DNA from 3 places in the Sporosarcina sp. QA0331 genome. Region 2 is predicted to be linked to each of the others. Evidence: riboswitches for the same ligand, from Rfam matches in the RefSeq annotation. Region 2 holds a riboswitch; each other region holds the start of a gene.

Region 1 (3,282 bases), 110 kb from region 2:
TTCGTCTGTTGCTTTCTTTGCAGCTAATCGCTCTAATTTCCTTCCACAGCAAGATAAGGTAATATCACCAGTAGCTAGTACAATATTATTGCATGACGGACAGACAAAATAATTCGTGTTTTTCATATTTCCTCCTACAAATTCATTCGACGTTAATTCACCATCTAAAATGTTTTCTATATTTACTCCTAACAAGGCGGACAAACTTGGTAATAGCGTGACATCAGGACAGCCATATCCACGCTCCCATTTTGAAATTGTTCGATCAGAAATGTTCATTTGATCGGCTAATTGTTTTTGTGTCAGCCCTTTTTCTTTTCGCAAATTATAAATCAACTCTCCAACTTTACGATTATCCATCATTTTCTCCTCCTGCTCTATTCCATCTTAGGGGTTTATCTCGTTAGCAGCAACAAACGCTCCGTAGAGTTATACATAGATTGAGTTAATGATCAACAGCGGCCAATTTAGATTATAGATTGCACCGAAAATAATTTTGAATAATGGTATGATTGGTTAAAGAATACCCAACAACCAAAGTCAAGTATACAAAGGGGGCTGGAATCTCATATGTTCACAAAAGATCAAACGGTATTTGTACTTGTAGATGTTCAAGGGAAATTGGCTAGAATTGTGCATGACAGTGAGGCGTTAATCGATAATTTGAGGAAGCTGATTGGCTGTTTGCGGATTTTGGATGTGCCGATTATTTGGCTCGAACAGTATCCAGATGGTTTAGGGCCTACCGTGGAAGAAGTGGCTGAACAAATGGAAGGACTTACATCTATCCCTAAAATGACGTTTAGCGCTTGGAAAACTGAAGAGTTTAAAAATGCGCTGCTAGCAACGCAAAAACAGAAAATCCTAATTGCGGGCATCGAAACGCATATTTGTGTCTACCAAACAGCTGCCGATCTAAAAGAATCTCACTATGATGTACAAGTCGTGGAAGATGCCGTATCTTCCCGCACATTGGCAAATAAACAACTTGGGCTAGAAAAAATGAAGGCACTTGGCATTTTCGGAACAAGCGTTGAAATGGCAATTTATGAATTGCTGGAATCAGCGGATGCGAAAGAGTTTAAACAAGTCTTGAAGATTATTAAGTAGCGCGAGACACTTGGCACACCAAATAAATTATGCATCGTTTGGAAACAGAAAATATTAAATGCGCCGAAGCTGGTGAATTGCCTACAAATTCCTTTAAGAAGTACCGCTAGTTATTATTGATTCAATTCAATGATCTCCCTTTACAACCGTAAAGGGGGATCATTTCCTTTTTCAGCAACTCCGTGAACCTTTGATGAAATCCGTACATAGTCAACTTATTTATAGGGTTACCGTGGTTGGTTTTCTTTTCGGATGAAAAAGCCCCACTTCTTAAATTTTTTTCTCTTCCCACACATTAAAAACCATTCCAAATGGGTCTTTCACATAGCAATCCTTCCCTTTGCCTTCCCAACGAACTATCTCACATCCATTTTCCAATAAATGCTGCTTCGCTTTTTCAAGATCCCCTACGAAAACTTCCAATACGGGTCCGAGGTTGGTATCGCCTTCAATTAAGAAAATGTTATTGTTGTCCGTTCGGAACCCTATCTCATTGACAAAGCTCTTTTCAGGCTGTTTAAAGCCTAAAACATTTTCATAAAATAATTTAGCTTTCTCGATATTTTCTACTTGAAACCCGATGTTTTCCGATACTTTATATTTCATAGATCTATTACCCCTTTCATCGCATGGTGAATTACAAATATTCTAACACACTTCTATACTCCAGAAGAAGTTGAATGTGTAATGTTTACCATTGCATTATGAATAATATTGCCCTATAATTTATTCATTAATTTAATACTCCCATTCACCGATGGGATAGAGGCTGCTGCTTATAAGAGTAGGACGGACGAGATTCTCTGAGATTGCTGACTCCGTTTGAAAGGATAAGTTGCCGAAGTATGGATAGATCATTGGCTATCCATGCTGGTGATGTTTTCGAACAGGAACATCATTGTCACGTTTTCAACGTGGAGAACTATCTTCGGAAGGATTAACGCACATATCCAACAGCCGTCGATTTTCCCTGATGGCTGTTTTTTATTTGGTTAAACTATATAGATGTAACAACCTTCCGTCACAAAGAGGAGTGGACAACATGAAGAACAAGTTAACATCTACGAATACGCCTCAATTGAAAAGAACATTGAAAGCCCGTCATCTGATGATGATTTCTCTTGGAGGTTCGATTGGAACGGGGATTTTCTTGGCAAGTGGCGGAGCAATCCATGCTGCTGGGCCTGGAGGGGCGTTGGTTGCTTATGCCGCTGTCGGGATCATGGTGTACTTCCTAATGACGAGCCTTGCGGAGATGGCAGCTTATATGCCGGTGGCTGGATCATTCAAAGAATATGCCACACGATTCGTCGATCCAGCATTCGGGTTTGCGATTGGTTGGAATTATTGGTATAACTGGGCAATCACGATTGCCGCGGAACTGGCAGCTGTTGTATTGATCATGAAATTCTGGTTTCCTGAAAGCCCTTCGTTCTTGTGGAGCGGGCTTGCCCTTCTGATCATGTTCGGCATCAACTATATGTCTGTCAAAGGTTTTGGAGAAACCGAATTTTGGTTTTCACTCATTAAAGTTGTGACCGTCATCATCTTCATTATTACCGGGTTTCTGATGATCTTTGGCATCATGGGCGGCGAAGCGATCGGCTTTACGAACTTTACGATTGACGATGCACCGTTCAACGGAGGATTCTTTGCCATACTGGGTATTTTCATGGCTGCAGGCTTTTCATTCCAAGGTACGGAATTACTTGGAGTGGCTGCAGGTGAGAGTGAAAATCCCGAAAAAACGATTCCAAAAGCGGTGAACTCCGTATTTTGGCGCATCCTTCTTTTCTACATCTTTGCGATTTTCGTCATTGGGATGATTATCCCGTATACAGATGCACGATTATTAAGTGAGTCGGTTTCCGTCAGTCCATTCACACTCGTATTTGAACGGGCCGGATTCGCTTTTGCCGCTTCTGTCATGAATGCCATCATTTTGACAGCCGTCTTATCTGCGGGTAACTCGGGCATGTACGCGTCTACGCGTATGCTTTGGGATTTGGCGCGTGATGGGAAAGCGCCGAAGTTCTTAGGGAAATTGGATAAAAGAGGCGTGCCAGTCAACGCTTTGATCGCCACGACATTAGTCGGTTCCCTTGCCTTCCTATCCACTTTCTTCGGGGACGGTACTGTTTACGTCTGGCTGTTGAACGCATCGGGGATGGC
Region 2 (3,282 bases):
CATTAATCGATTATACGGGTGCGGATTGTGCTATGTTCAATGCAGGTATTTTCCTCGGCAGCCTCGAAAAAGGCTGGGTGACAAAAAGGATGGTCCACTCCTTGTTGCCACATCCGATCAATCCCTGTACGATCAAATTGGACGGGGCGGAGCTGCTGGAAGTTTACAAACTGGCAGGCAATGAATCATGGCCGGAGACAGAAATTAAAGGGCTCGGATTCCGCGGTACGTACATGGGCAAAATTATCTTTGAAAGGTTATTCAGGAAAAGTGATGGAGAACTGTATGCCGGCAATCGAAAAGTGGTAACCGGGCAATCCTATACACTTGCAACGCTTGATATGTTTACATTCGGATTCTTTTTCCCGGTACTAAAAGACGCAGTTAAAGAATATCATATGCCTGAATTGATTCGGGATGTCTTCATTTGGTACGGGATGAAAAGGGATAGCCAAAACGGATCTGAGACAAGGAAAGGCAACTTTAAACAAGAATGAACGACCCCGTTCCTGCATAATATTAGGCAGGAGGGGTCGTTTTGAGATTTTATGGGCAACCGTCTCGAAATTATAGAAAAAGGAACAGATATCGCCGTTCCAGTCCAAATGGCAAGCCTCGTCGAAAGCGCCGTTTGTTGCCGCTCATCTTTCCGGCATTCCTCGTAACAATCGCCCTATTTCTATACTTTGTCAACTCAAAACTCACTCCGATTTATCTGCAATATGCGGAAGTTGAAACGGAGAGGATTGCGGCGCATGTTATCACACAGGCGATTAAATCACGATCTACGGACATTTATGATGTGAATGAAATCATCGAAAATGTACCGAATGATTCACCTGGAATGGTTACCAATACATTGAATGCTGAAATCATCAATAAATCGAGGGCGGAGATACATAGCCTTGTGGAGGCTTATCTCAAAATGGCCGAGAGCGGAAATTTAGAAATGCTGCCTCTAAGTGAAAACATCGAATATGATCCCGATGCGATGGAGGCTGACGGTGGTGTCGTCTTCTTCGTACCATTGGGGCAAGCAACAGGTATCCCGATGATCGGAAATTTCGGGCCTAAAATTCCAATTCGATTCCATGTCATCGGGGAAGCGCAGACGACTGTCGAGACGGGTATTACAGAGTTTGGCATAAATAACGCAATGGTGGAAGTGAATATTTTGGTGACGGTGAATGTCCAAATCATCGTTCCGTTGGCAACGCGGAGAAGTGTCGTGGAGCAGAAAATCCCTGTAGCGATCGGATTGATTCAAAGCCCGATTCCTCAAATTTATAATCGGGGCGGCGACAATCCTCCTCAAATAGAAGTTCCATACCCAATCGTAGGCAGTGGGGAATAAACGCTTGAAATAACATTGAGTACCTGTTATGCTAGTAGCCTAAAGAGGAACACCGATTAGGTAGAGGCTGCAAGACTTATTAGTAGTGGACGCGAGATTGGCATCGTAGACCGCCCATGAAAGGAAGTTTTGCCGAAGCTTGGAATGGAACGCCGACCATCCATGCTGGGGTCATTTCGAACAGGAATGGCACTGTCATGTGCATAATGCATGATGAGCTACAGATCGTACGTTAGATAAAACATCTCAGATATTATCTTACAAACGAACCGTAGAATAAGCCGACACCTATTACACATTCTAGTGTAAAGGGTGTCGGTTTTTTCTTTCTAAATCCTACCGTTCCGAAAAATTGGAGGAATGTTTTTTATGATAGGCACTTGGGTTTCAATTTTGCCGCCAATCGTGGCAATTGTTATGGTATTGACGACGAAAAGGGTACTCTTATCCCTTGGAGCGGGAATTGTGACAGCTGCATTATTAGTCGCTAGTTTTTCCCCAGTCGATACGTTACAAAATCTATGGACTGCGATGATTGTCTCTTTCTGGGATGAAGGAGAAGTAAATATCTATAATATTTACATTATGACTTTTATTTTATTGCTAGGAATCTTGACAGCATTTGTCAGTCTATCCGGTGGGAGCAGGGCTTTTGCAGAATGGGCAATCAAACGTATTAAGACGAGACGTGGCGCGAAGGTGTTGACTGTTCTGCTTGGTATCCTCATTTTCGTAGATGATTATTTCAATGCGTTAGCAGTTGGACAAATTGCAAGACCAATTACAGACCAGCACCGCATTTCACGAGCGAAATTGGCGTACTTTATCGATTCTACATCGGCTCCGATTTGTGTAATTTCACCGATTTCGAGCTGGGGAGCATTTCTCATCGGCCAATTGGCACTTATTTTTAGTACATCTGCCGCAATCAATTACTCTCCGCTTTCCGCGTTCCTGATGATGGCACCGATGAATTTTTACGTTATTGCTACATTAGCAATGGTATTTTTCTTTGCTTGGACAAATATTGATTATTTTGATATGAAAAAACATGAGATGCGTGCCCAAGAAAAAGGGGAGCTCTTTGATCCGAAAAAAGAGATTCCGGGACAATTAAAAGAAGATTTTCCGATTCACTCCTATGGACGTGTCGTTGATTTGATTGCTCCTATCATTACACTTGTCGTCATTACATTAGGAATGATGATTTGGACAGGCTACCGTATCGGCGGCTCGTCGAGCATTTGGACTATTTTCGAAAACACTGATGTACCTTTGTCATTGGTAGTAGGTGGTCTTGCCGGAACAATATTGGCGGCAATCCTATACATTTCCCAAATGGGTAAAAACGAGACTGCTTCCTATAGCCTTATTGGCAAAGCGTTCATTAGCGGTGCTAAAGCGATGATGCCTGCGATTCTCATCTTGATTTTCGCATGGGGATTAACAGATTTGATCGACGTATTGGAAACAGGTCCTTTCTTGTCGGGCGTCGTAGAACAGTCAAATGTACCCGTCCATTTCTTGCCGGTTATCATGTTTGTACTTGCTGGTTTAATGGCGTTTTCAACTGGGACTTCATGGGGTTCTTTCGGTATCCTTCTTCCGATTGCCGGTACGATTATGATTAACGCAGAACCTGAATTGCTTCTTCCTGCGTTGTCCGCCGTATTGGCAGGAGCTGTATTCGGGGATCACTGTTCACCGATTTCTGATACGACGATTCTTTCTTCAACAGGTGCGGGATCCAATCTCATGGACCACGTATCGACGCAGCTCCCTTATGCCCTGATTTCAGCGGGCATTGCTACAATCGGCTACTTTGTCCTCGGACTTACTGGATCGGTTTGGATCGGTCTTGCCGCGGTTATCATTTTAATCGCTAGTTTACTCACGACTTGGATTTCAAAAAGGAATAAATCAGAAGT
Region 3 (3,282 bases), 1.1 Mb from region 2:
AGCTGATGGGCCGCGAAGTTGTGTTATTCAGTTCTATTTTGCTTGCAGGTTCTTCTTTTCTCGTTTTCACGTTATCAAATAACTTCATTCTTTTCTGTGTTTTTAGCTGTCTGATGGGGTTTGGATTAGGGTGTGGACAACCGATTTCGATGACGACGACCTACAATGCTTCGCCAAAATCGCGCACGGGGGAAGTCCTTGGCATTCGATTAATGACCAATCGACTTTCTCAATTCATTGCACCGGTCTTTTTTGGGGCGGTGGGCGGCTGGGTAGGTGTCGTATCTGTCTTTTATGTTAGCGGAGCTTTCCTAATTGGTGGAGCGTTTGTGATGAAACCTGGAAAAAATAAAGGCGAATCAGAAACGGAATAGTAAGGTGATACATAATTAAAAAACAATCCATCCCCGAGTACAAAAGCTCGTGGGATGGATTGCTTTAATTATATGGTCACTTCTTGATTGCTAGACAGTGCTCGTTCCAGCGAATATAGTTGTTCTTCATTCAACGGAATCATCGGTAAGCGCACACCCCCGACTTGGATTCCTTTTAGATTCAGCGCTGCTTTAACAGGTGAAGGATTCGGAGCTGCAAAGAGTGCTTTCATCTTCGGCAGTAGTTGACGATGATTGCTAGCAGCTTCAACTGTGTTGCCGATTTTGAAATTGCGGATCATCGTTTGCATTTCATTCCCCAACACATGGGCAGATACTGAAACGACGCCTGTTCCGCCAATCGATAATACTGGAAGCGTCAGCGCATCGTCGCCGCTATACAATGAGAAGCCTTCACGTGTACGCTCGATAATTTCTGCCATCGCGTCTAAATCACCGCTCGCCTCTTTGACGGCAACGATATTTGGAATTTCTGAAAGGCGGATGGTCGTTTCGACTGACATGTTGACAGCGCTGCGCTCTGGAATATTGTACAGCATGACCGGTAAAGAAGTGGCCGCCGCAATTGTCTTAAAGTGTTGATATAATCCTTCCTGGCAAGGCTTGTTGTAGTACGGGGTGACAAGCATGATGCCATCGACGCCTGCATCTTCTGCATGCATTGTCAGTTCAATTGATTCTCTTGTATTATTCGAGCCTGTTCCTGCAATGACCGGGACTCTTCCATTCACCACTTCCACTGTAAATCTGAACAATTTCACTTTTTCTTCGTTCGATAACGTAGGGGATTCTCCTGTCGTCCCTGCTACCACCAAGCCATCTGATCCATTTGCAATTAAGTGATTGATCAAGCTCCTCGTTGCTTGGAAATCAATTTCACCTTGTGCATCAAAAGGAGTTACCATAGCTGTTACAATTTGTCCGAAATTCATCGTTTCTCCACATCCTGTCTTTTATTTTGGTAAATAAAATAGAGGGAGAAGGGCAATTGCAAAAAGAACACAAAAAGCAACAACGAGGGCTCGTTGTTGCTTGAAATAATAAAATAAATTATTTCTTTGCATAAGATAGCCCTCCATATAGTTTCCTATATGACAATCCTGGACTTATTCAACCCAGAACCAGCTTCGAGATAAATGAGAGTCTCTCCACTTCGGCAAATTCCCCTTTCCACAATCTTCAAAGGATCTCATTATCCTCTGATTGTGTACTGATGGTCTTTGCGCCTCTATCCTTACTTCAAAACTTGCGAAATAAGATATTGTTAAATTAACTATCACTTTACAACGAATCGTGCAAAATTGCAAGTGAAACGTGAAAATAATGTGAATTTATGATATCCCAAGTATACTATCAATGCCTATTTACTATATTTTGAGGTGCCAGTAGTAGACTCAACTCATTCTGCCGTCTTAATTTTTACATCGCCTACGCCGATGTCGAGGGAAATGTCTATGATAGTGTCTGCCCCTGAATAGGCGTCATTGACATATATACCATCGTTTTGTTTAGTGAAGTCTTTCAAATCAACTCTTCCAATCCCTTTTGAAACATTTACTCTAACGCCGGTCTGTTTCGGAAGGATGATCGTTACGTCGCCAACTCCCAAGTCAAAATCAGCCCGGAAGCCTTTGTTCCATTTGCCGCTTAGATCGATGACGGATTCGCCAACTCCGCTATCGATGGAAAGGCTGTTTAGTTGAATGCCTTGTAAGTCCAATGTGGAGCTTGAAACGCCCATGTCCACTTCCAAATCTATAGGGACATCGTTAGTCAGCTGTAGGTCCCATTCGTTTTTCAAATTACGTTTGGTAAAGCCGAAGATTGGTTTTGAGCCTTGCTTAATATCTACGAAGCCAATGTCCTTCCGTTTCTTATAAGATACTTTTGGTTCCAGTCTTTTGTGGTTATAAGTAAACTCACCGCTGACCCACTCCGAGGAACCGCCCTGGATGTACAGGTCGCCAACTCCAAAGTCAATGCTTACATCTAAAGCATCAGCATTGTCTTTTTCAATCGAAATGTCATTGCCGCTAGCCTTCGCAAACCATTTGTTATACCCATAGATGCCAAAGATGACTAAAAAGATCGTTATTAGCGTGGTCCATAGAAATTTATTCATATCATTTCTCCTTCTATCCCATTTTATTCTATTCTACCTTATTCAATTGAATAACTTACCAGTCGTATGTTTGATTTTCACATACGTCTCAAGGCTGAGGGGAAATGCATCTTGCGCATGGGTGTCGGTTGCTCTGTTTCTAACATGTTTTGTCCCGCTCGTTAATATATTGGTAAAAAGAGTGACGGAAGGATGAGGGAATGAGGCGGGTGTTACTATATTCAGCCACTGTCTTTGTTGGAATTGCACTGGGCATCATCATTACAGTTTTAATGGAGTCCTAATCATTCATGAAAAAACAGAACCTACAGCGGCTGCCTTAGGTTCTGTTTTACATATACATAAATCCTATTTACATAGTTTTAGATTCCAAGTCAAAGATTCGTGATTTAATGCTCATGAGTTCCTTTGAGACAGCTTGTCCTTCGGCGATGCGCTGGCTAGTTTGGTGCTCAAATTGACCACCAATTCCTTCTAAAAGATCATCGACTCGATCAAACCGGCTGTGCATTTCTGATCTCAAGCTGCCTACATCGGATTTTAGGTCGCCCATTTCCGATTTCAAGCTGCCTACATCGGATTTTAGGTCGCCCATTTCCGATTTCAAGCTGCCTACATCGGATTTTATGTCGCCCATTTCCGATTTCAAGCTGCCTACATCGGACTTTAGGTCGCCCATTTCTGATCTCAAGCTGCCTACATCGGATTTAAGATCACCCATTTCCGATTCAATATTGTCGACCTTGGCGTTTAAACTACCTATCT

What was found. A riboswitch is a leader RNA that binds a small molecule or an ion and turns the genes downstream of it on or off. The one in region 2 is predicted to bind lysine.
Region 1: linked by a shared signal. The riboswitch ahead of AC0L13_RS13925 (amino acid permease) and the one ahead of AC0L13_RS13340 (Na+/H+ antiporter NhaC family protein) in region 2 are both predicted to bind lysine.
Region 3: linked by a shared signal. The riboswitch ahead of dapA (4-hydroxy-tetrahydrodipicolinate synthase) and the one ahead of AC0L13_RS13340 (Na+/H+ antiporter NhaC family protein) in region 2 are both predicted to bind lysine.

The regions. Positions count from the first base shown of each region.
Region 1 covers NZ_CM147850.1:2,744,283-2,747,564, forward strand. Annotated here, with positions in the region: gene AC0L13_RS13910 (helix-turn-helix domain-containing protein) at 1-360, opposite strand, end outside; gene AC0L13_RS13915 (hydrolase) at 571-1,110, shown strand; gene AC0L13_RS13920 (VOC family protein) at 1,381-1,716, opposite strand; lysine riboswitch at 1,866-2,043, shown strand; gene AC0L13_RS13925 (amino acid permease) at 2,153-3,282, shown strand, end outside.
Region 2 covers NZ_CM147850.1:2,634,892-2,638,173, reverse strand. Annotated here, with positions in the region: gene AC0L13_RS13350 (bifunctional metallophosphatase/5'-nucleotidase) at 1-497, shown strand, start outside; gene yunB (sporulation protein YunB) at 539-1,354, shown strand; lysine riboswitch at 1,408-1,583, shown strand; gene AC0L13_RS13340 (Na+/H+ antiporter NhaC family protein) at 1,724-3,282, shown strand, end outside.
Region 3 covers NZ_CM147850.1:3,757,966-3,761,247, reverse strand. Annotated here, with positions in the region: gene AC0L13_RS19170 (MFS transporter) at 1-374, shown strand, start outside; gene dapA (4-hydroxy-tetrahydrodipicolinate synthase) at 443-1,327, opposite strand; lysine riboswitch at 1,456-1,634, opposite strand; gene AC0L13_RS19160 (toast rack family protein) at 1,795-2,517, opposite strand; gene AC0L13_RS19155 (hypothetical protein) at 2,870-3,282, opposite strand, start outside.